DNA from 3 places in the Kurthia sp. 11kri321 genome. Region 2 is predicted to be linked to each of the others. Evidence: riboswitches for the same ligand, from Rfam matches in the RefSeq annotation. Region 2 holds a riboswitch; each other region holds the start of a gene.

Region 1 (4,292 bases), 1.1 Mb from region 2:
GGTACGCCTTCAATTGAAGTTGGAATTGCTAAACCAAAGAATGCATCTTTTTCAGTTGGTACATCATTTAATTTACCTTCGATTGCAGCATTAACCATTGCACGTGTATAAGAAAGTTTCATACGTGTACCTGTACCGAATGAACCACCAGTCCAACCAGTGTTTACTAGGAATACATTAACATTATGTTCATCAATTTTCTTACCTAACATTTCAGCATATACTGTTGCTGGTAATGGTAAGAATGGAGAACCGAAGCAAGTAGAGAATGCTGGTTCTGGTTCTACAACACCACGTTCTGTACCAGGTGTTTTTGAAGTGAAGCCAGAGATAAAGTGATACATTGCTTGTTCTTTTGTTAATTTAGAGATTGGAGGTAATACACCAAATGCATCTGCAGTTAAGAAGATGATTGTATTTGGGTGACCTGCAACAGATGGTAATACAATATTATCAATATTCGTAATCGGATAAGCAGCACGTGTATTTTGAGTAGGTGTTTCATCATCATAATCTGGGATACGTGTTTCTTCATCTACTACTACGTTTTCAAGTACTGTACCGAAACGAATTGCGTTATAAATTTCAGGTTCTTTTTCAGCTGAAAGGTTGATTGTTTTTGCATAGCAACCACCTTCAATGTTGAATACGCCATTATCTGACCAACCATGCTCATCGTCACCAACTAATTTACGGTTTGCGTCTGCAGATAAAGTAGTTTTACCTGTACCAGAAAGTCCGAAGAATAAAGTTGTATCACCTTTTTCACCAACGTTTGCTGAGCAGTGCATTGATAAAATACCTTGTTGTGGTAATAAGTAGTTCATAATACCGAAGATTGATTTTTTCATTTCTCCTGCGTATTCTGTACCGCCGATTAAGATAATTTTCTTTTCAAGTGAAACCATAATAAATGTTTCTGATTCTGTACCGTCTATAGCTGGGTTTGCATGGAATGTTGGAGCTGATACGATTGTGAAATCAGCAATATGGTTTGCAGCTTCTTCTTCTGTTGGACGAATGAATAGATTATGTGCAAATAGATTATGCCAAGCATATTCGTTCACAACGCGGATTGCTAAACGTGTTTCAGCGTCAGCACCAGCAAAACCTTTGAATACGAACACTTCTTCTTTTTCTTTAAGATAATTAATTACTTTTGTATAAAGGGCATCAAATACTTCAGATGAGATTGGACGGTTTACTGAACCCCAATCAATATGATCTTTTGAAGACGCTTCTTCAACCATAAACTTATCTTTAGGAGAACGACCTGTATATTTACCTGTGTTAGCACGTAATGCACCATCAACTGTTAAAATCGCTTCACCGCGAGATGTTGCTTTTTCAACTAATTCTGGAACAGTTAGTTGTTCTTTAATGTTATTACCTGATAGAAGTGTGTTCAGTTCATTCATCATTTCTACTGAATTCATAATGTGTATATACCATCCTTTTTTCGTATTTATTGTACCCACAAATGTGGTTAGTCATCATTTATGGAATTAGTATAACACATTAAAAGAATTAGTCTATACTAATATGATATGTTTTTTTATTTTTTTAACATTTTACCATGTTTAGGACAAATTATATATATACTTTATTTAAAACACTCTATATATAGGTATAACATTTAAGTCATATTCAGATTGAGGTTGACATCGACGTATAATTCTACTAACATAGGCTATGAACGGATACTCTTATCCCGAGCTGGTGGAGGGTCAGGCCCTATGAAACCCGGCAACCTGCATTTCATTTCACGAGATGCGCTGGTGCTAATCTGAATGCAAGGATTCATTCCTTGAACGATAAGAGTGAAAGGTGCTTACGAAATAACCCCTTTCTCTCATACTGTATGAGTGAGAGGGTTTTTTTATTTCAAAATATATGGTGGTGGAACAACTACCTTTTTATTACGTATATACTGGCACTTTCTATAAAAAATCCTCGTGTAAAAAGCAGCATAGGCTGGCTTGGAGTTTTTTCTACATTTATATAGAAGAAACACACATGGATAAAGAGTACCGTATCTTTTTTCGAGGCGATCTCGTATAGGAGGAAACCAATTATGGCTCAACGTCGATTATTTACATCAGAAAGTGTTACGGAAGGACACCCTGATAAAATTTGTGACCAAATTTCAGATGCGATTTTAGATGCAATCATCGCAAAAGATCCAAATGCTCGTGTAGCATGTGAAACAACTGTTACAACAGGACTTGTGTTAGTAGCAGGAGAAATTACAACATCTACGTATGTAGATATTAAAGGAATTGTTCGTGAAACAGTTCAAGAAATCGGTTATACACGTGGTAAATATGGTTTTGATGCAGAAAACCTAGCTGTACTTGTGGCAATCGGTGAACAGTCACCTGATATCGCACAAGGTGTTGACCAAGCTTTAGAAGCACGTGAAGGAAGCATGACAGATGAAGATATCGAAGCAATCGGTGCTGGCGACCAAGGTTTAATGTTCGGTTATGCAAATAATGAAACACCTGAACTAATGCCGCTACCAATTAGCCTAGCGCATAAATTATCACGTCGCTTAACAGAAGTTCGCAAATCAGGATTATTAAAGTATTTACGTCCAGATGGTAAAACACAAGTAACGGTAGAATACGATGAAAATAACCACCCTGTACGTGTGGATACAATCGTTATCTCAACACAACATGATGAGGAAGTAACATTAGAACAAATCAATGAAGACCTTCGTAAACATGTGATTGCGGAAGTTGTACCTGCTGAATTATTAGATGCAGATACAAAATACTTTATTAATCCAACAGGTCGCTTTGTAATTGGTGGACCAAAAGGTGATGCAGGTTTAACAGGTCGTAAAATTATTGTTGATACTTACGGTGGTTATGCACGTCATGGTGGTGGTGCATTCTCTGGTAAAGATGCTACAAAAGTTGACCGCTCAGGTGCTTATGCAGCGCGCTATGTAGCGAAAAACATCGTAGCTGCTGGTCTTGCAGATAAAGCAGAAGTACAGCTAGCATATGCAATCGGTGTAGCACAACCTGTATCAATCGCAATCGATACATTCGGCACAGGCAAAGTAACAGAAGCAGAACTTGTAGAAGCTGTTCGTGAATTATTTGACTTACGTCCAGCAGGTATTATTAAAATGCTTGATTTACGTCGTCCTATATATAAACAAACAGCAGCTTATGGTCATTTTGGACGCACGGATTTAAATGTTCCATGGGAAGCAACAGACAAAGCAGATGCATTAAAAGCAAAACTTTTAAAATAATAAAGTAAAATGGTAGGAGTCATGCAAAAACATGAAACTCCTGCCATTTTTTTATCTTTCACATCAATTTTTAGCAGTATAAAATAGTGTAAGAATGAGTTTTCAAATATACTATGCGCGATTGGTACGCATAAATATTCGTATAAAAAATTACACAACTAAGTAATTATTCGGTCGAATGTTTTTTTATAATTTACGAAAAGATCCGATTCATGCAATGAATTGGTCGAATACATTAATCGAAAAAATACATTTAAGATGAGTAAAAAGCATGCGAAAATATTTAATGCAAATGGCACAATCAATATAACCATTCGTAAAAATATATTTTATTATTTCAATTCATCTGTTTTGTTTACACTATATGTAAACAATGGTGTTGGCACGAATAAGTTGATTTACTGTGAAGTAACAGAAAAAAATAAAAAAGATTTATTAACAAATACACTTCAAAACATGTTGAGTAAGATGATTTATATAAAATATAATGTCCAACCAGATGGCTCACGTCAAACTGACCGTGTCTATTTTCCGGAAAGTGTACTAAGAAAAACGATTTAAAAATACTCTAATAGAGTAAAATCAAAGTATCTAAAATTAAATCATTTGAACATATAAAAAATAATTCAAGCTATTCTCACAACTGCTATTCGATATAGTGATAAGATTTACAATAAGCTGTTTCATTTTTTCTTGCTTATTTCTATTCGCTTTGCAAAATGAAAGTTGACACTAATGGATAGTCCCGTATGGTTACGAAAAACTATACGGGATTTACTGTATTAAAAACATTCTTATCTTACGCTCTTTTTGTATTTTGATTGAAAATTCCTAGGTGTTTTATGAGTAAAATTATGGAATAAGGGAAAATAATGGAGATGGTAAAAAATGAATAAGGAGGTATGGTCTGATATTTTATATGCGTATGAAAATAGAGGGGGGTGAATAAGAAAAATACGTATAGTAGCATATGTACTATTTAAATAGAAGAAACTCTATTTAAAAGCCAGATTTTACAGAC
Region 2 (4,292 bases):
GGATACATACCTGCACCAGGACCTACTAATGTAATCTTACCGATATAGTTCGTATCAAGTGCGACTGCATTATCGACGCCATCAATTGCATATAACGGATGTGCTGCATCAACAAGTTGAGGTCCAATTTCTGCATGAATTTTACCGTTTTCATCAATAGAAACTTCTGCAATATGGCGATAGCGTTGGCCATTTGCATCTGCTTGTTGTACTTGTTCCAATGTAATTTCAGAAATACCTACCACTTTTACATCTTCCCAGTTCGGTTGTTTACCGAATGCGAGCGCACTTAAAATCATTAGCTTTTTGAAAGCATCTTGTCCTGAAATATCATTATATGGATCTGCTTCTGCATATCCTAAATCTTGTGCATTTTTTAAAGCTGTTTCGAATGAAATACCTTCTGTACGCATTTGCGTTAAGATATAATTCGATGTGCCATTTAAAATACCTTGAATGTGTACTACATCATTCACACGTAAGATTGTCTCCATTGTTTTAATTACCGGTACACCACCTGCAGTAGTTGCTTCAAAACCTACTTGTACACCGTATTTTTTCGCCTTCTCTTGTAGCGCTTGACCAAATTTAGCAAACATGACTTTATTTGCAGTAATAACGTGCGCCCCTTTTTCAATTGCTGCATCTAAATAACCATATGCTGGTTCTTCTCCAACAATTGCTTCAAAGACAACGTCTAATTGCGGCAATGCTAAAATATCTTCAAAACGATTCGTTAATAAAGACGCATCTACACCTTCGCGCTCTTTTGAAACATTATGGACTAAAATTTTTGCTACTTCGATGTCCACACCCAGTGTTTCTTTCAATTGCTTTCGCTTTTCTTTCAAAATGTTAAAAATGCCTTCTCCTACCGTTCCGAACCCTAGGATTGCCACCTTCACTGCTGTCATATTGTTCGCCTCCAATGATTAAATTTAATTTGTTTATTTTGAACGTTCATTTCACAACTTAATGAAAATTCTAACGTATTTAAAGACATATTTCAAGAAAATTCTTTTTCAGAAGGACAATTGTTTTTTCTAAGAGGTCACTAAATACTGAATTTTAGAAAGTAAAAGGAACTGCCTACAACGGATTGAGTCAGTTCCTTCTATTATATATAACTGATTTTAGAACCTATTTTGCGACCACTGTTACTTGTTGGAATGCTTGCTCTAACGCATGAGTTAGATCTTCTGCATTTTCAAGGCCGATTGATAAACGAATGAGTTCTTCTGGCACACCTGATTGAATAAGTTCTTCTTCATTTAATTGTTGATGTGTTGTTGAAGCTGGATGAATAATTAATGAACGCGCATCGCCTACATTGGCTACATGTGAGAATAGTTCAATCGCATCAATGAACTTGCGACCTGCTTCACGCCCACCTTTAATGCCAAATGTTAAAACAGAACCTGCACCATTTTTTAAATATTTTTCTACGAGTGGCGCATACTCGCTATCTTCAAACCCATTATAGTGTACCCATTCCACTTGTTCATGGTTGCGTAAGAATGTCGCTACTTTTTGTGCATTTTCATTATGACGTGGCACACGTAAATGAAGTGTCTCTAAACCTTGTAAAAAGTTAAAGGCTGCATCTGCACTTAATGTCGGACCGAAGTCACGTAATAATTGAACGCGTAAACGTGTTGCAAACGCTGCATTCGGTGCATCCACACCATAGCGAATACCATGATAAGAAGCATCTGGTTCTGTATAGTCTGGGAATTTACCTTGCGTCCAGTCGAACTTCCCTGCATCCACTACAATTCCACCGATTGTTGTACCATGTCCACCAATCCACTTTGTTGCAGAGTGAATCACAAGATCTGCACCATGTTCAATCGGGTTACATCCAACTGGTGAAGCAAATGTATTATCGACGATGAGTGGAATTTGATGTTCATGTGCAATTTTTGCAAATGCTTCTAAGTCAACTACTGATAAACTTGGATTTCCGATTGTTTCAACATATAGCGCTTTTGTGTTCTCTTGAATCGCTTCTGCAAACTTCTCAGGTTCGCGCTCATCAACGAATGTTGTTGTAATACCGTAACGTGGAAGTGTATTCGCAAATAAATTGTACGTGCCACCATATAGACTATTCGCAGCTACAATATGATCTCCTGCACGCGTAATATTTAAAATACTAAATGAGATAGCAGCCATACCTGAAGATAGAGCGACTGCTGCTGTTCCTCCTTCTAATAAGGCAACACGTTTTTCAAACACATCAACTGTTGGATTCATAATGCGTGAATAAATATTGCCTGCTTCTTCTAAAGCAAATAATTTACGAGCATGTTCTGAATCATTAAATTGATATGCAGTTGTACGATAAATAGGTACTGCAATCGCTCCTGTTACGGGGTCTGATGATTGTCCGCCGTGTACGGCTAATGTTTCTTTTTTGAATTCTGTCATATATGATTCCTCCTAAAATGAATTATGATGATGGACATCGGAATAAGGAATTATAGGAGAAGGATTTTATAAAAAAAGCCCTCTTCTTAGGTAAGAAGAGGGCTGTATCGAACATGGTCCTCCCCTTATCTGTCAGATCCGATAAAAAATCTGTAGGAATTAGCACCTTGGTTTCAAAAAAAGAAACTGGTTGCTGGGCATCGCAGGGCCTATCCCTCCGCCACTCTTGATAAAGGTTTTAAACATATAATGTTTCCATCAATTTCTATCTAGTATAGTCATCTATTTTTCATTCGTCAATCTTTTTTCTGAAAATTTTTATTATACTGATTTAATTCTTTTAAAATACAATTTTATTTTTAAATAAAAATTACTAAAAAACTTTTTAAAATGAATCAAAGGTTTTCGAATAAGATGAGCATTTATGGTAGCATAGTCTTTGAATACAAATGACAATAGGAGTTGAATGAATCATGAATCAAGTAAAAGAATTATTACGTAGTCATACTTCTGTCCGTAAATATACAGGCGAAGAAATTCCAAAAGAAGTGGTATATGATTTAATCGAAACTGCACAGATGGCTGCAACATCACACTTTGTACAAGCATATAGTGTGATTCATGTGACAGATCCTGAGAAAAAAGCGAAACTTGGCGAATTATCGAATAATGATTTCCAATTCAAAACAGCTGGCGCTTCTTTCCTATTCTGTGTAGACTTCAAGCGCCTTCAAATTGCTGGTCAAAAATACGATATTGATATTACAGCTGATTCAGCTGAAAATGTCTTAGTCGGTGTAGCAGATGTTAGCTTATTTGCTCAAAACTTCGTCATCGCAGCTGAAGCTGAAGGCTACGGTATTTGCTATATTGGTGGCGCACGTAATAATCCAAAAGAAATTAGCGAATTATTCAACCTACCTGAATACGTCTTCCCGATGTTTGCGATGACAATCGGCAAACCAACGAAAACAAATGATACAAAACCACGTTTACCAGTGGAAGCAATTGTACATGAAAATGGTTATGACGTAGAAAAATATGACGCACTATTAACACAATATGATAAAGAACTTGGCGAGTACTACTTAAACCGTAATGCTAATCAAAAAGTAACGAACTGGACGAAACAAATGGCGGATTACTTAGTAAACCAGCAACGTCCGTTCATTAAAGATTTCCTTGCTTCACAAGGCTTCACGTGGAAATAGTCTAAATACAAGAAAGAATCACACTTATGATTGTGCGATTCTTTCTTTTTATTTTTTCAATTGAATCGATACTTCAATATGATTTAGCTGTTGTTCTAAATCATATAAAGCTTCATATGCTTCATCAAGTGTCACGCGTTCAAAACGAATTTGGTCACCTGGCTTCATTTGCCCGAAACGATGTAAGTCAGCTGAAATCACCTGCCCAATTCGAGGATAACCACCTGTTGTTTGACGATCTGCTAATAAAATGATGGGTTGTCCATCATTCGCTACTTGAATCGTTCCATTCGTTACTGCTTCTGAAACCATCTCTTGTTGCACATCTTTTTGAAGCTTAAACCCTTTTAAACGATACCCCATACGGTCAGATGACATAGCAACATCAAAATGAACACGTTCAAAATTTTGTTGTGTAGCTGTTGTAAACCATTGATATTCATTCCCTTCGACGAAACGAATGCGGTGCCTTTTACGTGCTTTTTTATAAAAATCAGGTCGGACATGCCACGAAACTGTACTAAAATATTCGTTTTTAATCGGTAATACAGGTGTATCCCAATTTGTATTCATTAATTGTATTTCATCTTGTTCTTGAAGCGCACGTCCATTTAGACCCCCCATATTTGCGCGCAAGTATGTACTTTTACT
Region 3 (4,292 bases), 950 kb from region 2:
TAACCATTTGATTTGATTTGATCTTCTAAATAAGGAATGTGTTGGAAGAAGTTCGCATCTAAATCTTTTGAATCTAAATCTTTATTCGGTAAGATGTAATCTTGGTATGGTTCGATTTCTAATTTAATGCCTTCTTTTTCAAGAATTGGTTCTGCTTGTTCAAGAATTTTAGCGTGTGGTACGTTTGAAGCACCGATTTTAATTACTTTTTCATCGCCGTCTCCTGATTTTTCTGAAGAACCACATGCTGCTAAACTAAGTGCTAGTGCTGCTGTTAAAAGACCTGCTACTAATTTTTTTGATGTTTTCATGATTCATTTCCCCTTTTCTTTGCTTTATCGTTTATCAATTTTTGCTGTAATCAAATCTCCAATGAATTGAATGATGAATACAACAACTAATACCAATACTGTTGCGACGAATGTTACGTCGTTTTGACTACGTTGGAAACCATCTTGGAAGGCTAGGTAACCTAGACCACCCGCACCAATGATGCCCGCCATCGCTGTATAACCTACTAAAGCAACTGCCGTCACTGTAATCCCTGAAATTAACGCTGGTAAAGACTCTGGAATGAGTACTTTCCAAATGATTGTTCCTGTTGTTGCTCCCATTGAACGAGCTGCTTCAATCACACCACGATCAATCTCTTTTAATGCAATCAATACCATACGTGCATAGAATGGTGCAGCACCGATAATAAGTGCTGGTAATGCTGCATTTGCACCACGCATTGTTCCCATTAAGAAAATTGTAAATGGAATTAATAAGATAACTAAAATAACGAACGGAATCGAACGGAAAATATTCACGATTGCTCCTGTTAAAAAGTTCACAACCTTATTCGCCCATAATTGGTGCGGTGCTGTTAAGAATAAAATAATCCCTAGCACTAGACCTAAAATAAATGTAATAATTGTTGAAACACCTGTCATATAAAGTGTTTCTAGCGTGGCTTGCCACATTCCTTCCCAATCAACATTTGGGAATAATCCTGTTGCCTCATTATTCATGTGACATCACCTCCGACTTAATTCCTTCAGCAGTTAAATAAGCTACTGCCTTTTCAACTTCTTCATCTGTTCCAGCAAGTTGTACGATTAACGTACCGTATGGACCACTTTTTGTCGGAGATATATTGCCATGTACAATATTTACATCGACATTAAACTGACGAATGAGTTGTGTCATAATCGGTTGCTCTGTTTTTGAGCCGACAAAGAATAATTTAATTAACTTTCCATGTTGGTATTGTTCTTTAATTTGTTCAATCGACTCTTGTTGCCCTACTGTATTCGTTACTTGTTGAACGAATCGTTGTGTAACAGGTGCTTGTGGTGCGTCGAATACTTGAAGAACATCGCCTTCTTCTACGACTTTCCCTTGCTCCATTACGGCTACACGATGACAGATTTTACGAATAACGTGCATCTCATGTGTAATTAAAATAATCGTAATACCGAGTTTTTCATTTACACTGCGTAATAAGTCTAAAATTGAATCCGTTGTTTCAGGGTCTAATGCTGATGTAGCTTCATCACAGAGTAATACTTCTGGGTCATTTGCAAGTGCACGCGCAATCCCTACACGTTGTTTTTGACCACCTGATAATTGTGATGGATAAGCCTTTTCGCGTCCTGTTAACCCAACAAGTTCAATTAATTCAGCTACTTTCTTCTTTTTCGCAGCTGAATCAATACCTGCAATTTCTAAAGGAAAAGCGATATTCTCTTCTACTGTTCTTGACCAAAGTAGATTGAAATGTTGGAATACCATACTAATTTTATGACGTGCTGCACGAAGTTTAGCGCCTTTAATTTTTGAAATATCTTCACCATTTACAATTACAGAACCACTTGTTGGTTTCTCTAAGCCATTAAATAAACGAATCATCGTACTCTTACCAGCACCACTGTAACCGATAATACCGAAGATTTCACCATCTTGGATAGTTAAGTTTACTTGATCGACAGCTGTGAGGGGACCATTTGAAGTTTTATATTGTTTTGTCACATTGCTGAGTTGAATCAAATTGTTTCCCACCTTTTTCGAACTTTATTCATAAAAAAACCCCTTCTGTCAGACAACAGAAGGGTTTAAACATCATAAAATATGCTAAACCGTTCTCTCATCTCTCAAAGACCATACAGTCCTTGCGTGAATTGGCACCTTTTCACATAATGTGATGGTTGCCGGGCTTCATAGGGCACTTCCCTCCACCTCTCTTTATAAGAGCAACGAATTAAGTTCATTTAGTTATTGTAGATACTTTATCACTTCTAAATTGAAAGGTCAATACTTCTTTAAAATTTTTTCAAATAAATGTGGTACTGACTGAAAGGCATAAATTTTCTCTACTAACTCGCCATTTTGCGTAATAAGAAGGCAAGGTACACTTTCAATTTCAAAGTCATACGCTAATTGCTCCATATAATTTAAGTTGGCTTTTCCCATTGAAACATGTTCGATTGCTTGCTCCGTTACATCCATCATTCTTGATGCAACTTGGCAAGTCCCACACATTGGTGTATAGAGGTAAAAAGCTGTTTTTTCTTGGGACTTCACTTGCTCTTCCCATTGTTCACGTGTCCATTCTTGCATTATTGTCATCCTTTATCTAATAAGTAACCTGACTTAATCTTAAATTTAGCTCCTTGTAACACTTTTGCTAAATGATAACGCGGCGTGCGTTCAACACCACCGTAACGCGGTAATGTATAAAGATGATGTGTATTGGGATATTCTTGTTGTACAAGCTTACGAAGTTTCTCGCCCATATCATCTGCATCGAAAAATGCATAAAAATCACAACTCTCATAAGGTTGTAATAGTTCATCTAAACGATGAGGACTTACGGTTCCGTTTGTACAGACAATCTCAACAGGTTCATTCAAAATAGGCTTTAACTGTAAACAATCTTGTCTACCTTCTACAATGAGGACTTTCTCAATAATCTTCATACACACCATCCCATCTGATTCCTTATTCTTTTTTCTGTTCTTTCTTACTTTATTTATACCATATTTTCGGTATATTTTTGTAGGAATAGTGCTTATAAAAAAAGCGCATAGAAAAAACTTTACATACTTTACAAAAAATAAAAAAAAGAAGACAACTGAAATCAGTGTCTTCTAATCAAATCGGCATGAAAACGCGCACCTACATGAAAGGGGTGCTATTAACCTGCGACTACTTCTTCATATTGTTCAGCAGTTAATAAAGCTTCTAGTTGTGCAGCGTCAGAAGGTTTTACGACAACCATCCAAGCTTTTTCGTAAGGTGATTCGTTTACTAGCTCTGGGCTATCTTCTAACTCCTCATTTACTTCTACTACTTCACCTGAAAGTGGTGCATATAGCTCAGAAACTGTTTTTACAGACTCAACGCTACCGAATGGTTGATCGATTGTTAATTCATCGCCTACAGATGGTAGTTCAACGAATACGATGTCACCTAGTTCAGATTGTGCAAATTCTGTAATACCGATACGTACTGTACCGTCTTCTTGTAAAACCCACTCATGCTCTTTTGAATAACGTAAATTAGTTGGAATGCTCATTTTTTTACCCCTCCATGAAATATGTAATGTTAATTTCATCTATAGTGTTACATATTTTTTCTGCAAATACAAGTCATTTTAGTTATTTTTTCCAATTTTCAATAAATTTATTTTCATTGAAGCCGACTGTGACACGCTCTCCATCGTACGTAATTGGGCGTTTAATCAACATGCCATCGCTTGCTAATAACTCTAATTGTTCGGATTCTGACATTTCTGCCAAACGATCTTTTAATCCTAACTCCCGATATTTCATACCCGATGTATTAAAGAATTTTTTAAGCGGTAAACCACTTTTTTCTTGCATCTCTTTTATTTCTTCAGCTGTTGGTGTTTCTGTCACAAGATCTTTTGTATCAAATGCAACGCCTTCTGCCTTTAACCAAGCAATTGCTTTTTTACAAGTTGTACATTTTGGATAATGATACACAGTGATTGTCACGATCATTCACTCCATTCTTATTGAATATCCTTATTGTATAAATCTATTAGAAAAGGTGCAACCTATTTCATCACAGATTCATCTATAAATTCCATACTAGATGTACAATTACCAATTGTAAAGGACAAGCTATGTTTATCATTGAGTTTCTACCTATATAATATAGAAGAAATACAATTGATTAAAACGCTTTTTACTGCAAGACAACTAATTGTGAACATTCTGAATGATTTTGTCACTACGTACAACTCTTTTTTTCTATTTTAATCTTCAAAGCAACAAAAAAAGAAC

Evidence for each region. Region 2 has a riboswitch for S-adenosylmethionine ahead of ASO14_RS13240 (O-acetylhomoserine aminocarboxypropyltransferase/cysteine synthase family protein). Riboswitches for the same ligand answer to the same signal wherever they lie in the genome.
Region 1: it holds a riboswitch for S-adenosylmethionine, as region 2 does, so the genes downstream of both, metK (methionine adenosyltransferase) here and ASO14_RS13240 (O-acetylhomoserine aminocarboxypropyltransferase/cysteine synthase family protein) in region 2, are expected to answer to the same signal.
Region 3: it holds a riboswitch for S-adenosylmethionine, as region 2 does, so the genes downstream of both, ASO14_RS03340 (methionine ABC transporter ATP-binding protein) here and ASO14_RS13240 (O-acetylhomoserine aminocarboxypropyltransferase/cysteine synthase family protein) in region 2, are expected to answer to the same signal.

Annotation. Positions count from the first base shown of each region.
Region 1 is NZ_CP013217.1:736,477-740,768, forward strand. It holds gene pckA (phosphoenolpyruvate carboxykinase (ATP)) at 1-1,436, opposite strand, end outside; SAM riboswitch class I at 1,704-1,821, shown strand; gene metK (methionine adenosyltransferase) at 2,075-3,271, shown strand; gene ASO14_RS03920 (hypothetical protein) at 3,530-3,832, shown strand.
Region 2 is NZ_CP013217.1:2,649,955-2,654,246, forward strand. It holds gene ASO14_RS13235 (homoserine dehydrogenase) at 1-914, opposite strand, end outside; gene ASO14_RS13240 (O-acetylhomoserine aminocarboxypropyltransferase/cysteine synthase family protein) at 1,141-2,430, opposite strand; SAM riboswitch class I at 2,553-2,666, opposite strand; gene nfsA (oxygen-insensitive NADPH nitroreductase) at 2,904-3,641, shown strand; gene ASO14_RS13250 (5-oxoprolinase subunit C family protein) at 3,690-4,292, opposite strand, start outside.
Region 3 is NZ_CP013217.1:638,876-643,167, reverse strand. It holds gene ASO14_RS03350 (MetQ/NlpA family ABC transporter substrate-binding protein) at 1-311, opposite strand, end outside; gene ASO14_RS03345 (methionine ABC transporter permease) at 336-1,013, opposite strand; gene ASO14_RS03340 (methionine ABC transporter ATP-binding protein) at 1,006-2,031, opposite strand; SAM riboswitch class I at 2,126-2,235, opposite strand; gene ASO14_RS03335 (thioredoxin family protein) at 2,293-2,601, opposite strand; gene ASO14_RS03330 (toprim domain-containing protein) at 2,607-2,960, opposite strand; gene gcvH (glycine cleavage system protein GcvH) at 3,179-3,559, opposite strand; gene ASO14_RS03320 (arsenate reductase family protein) at 3,642-4,001, opposite strand.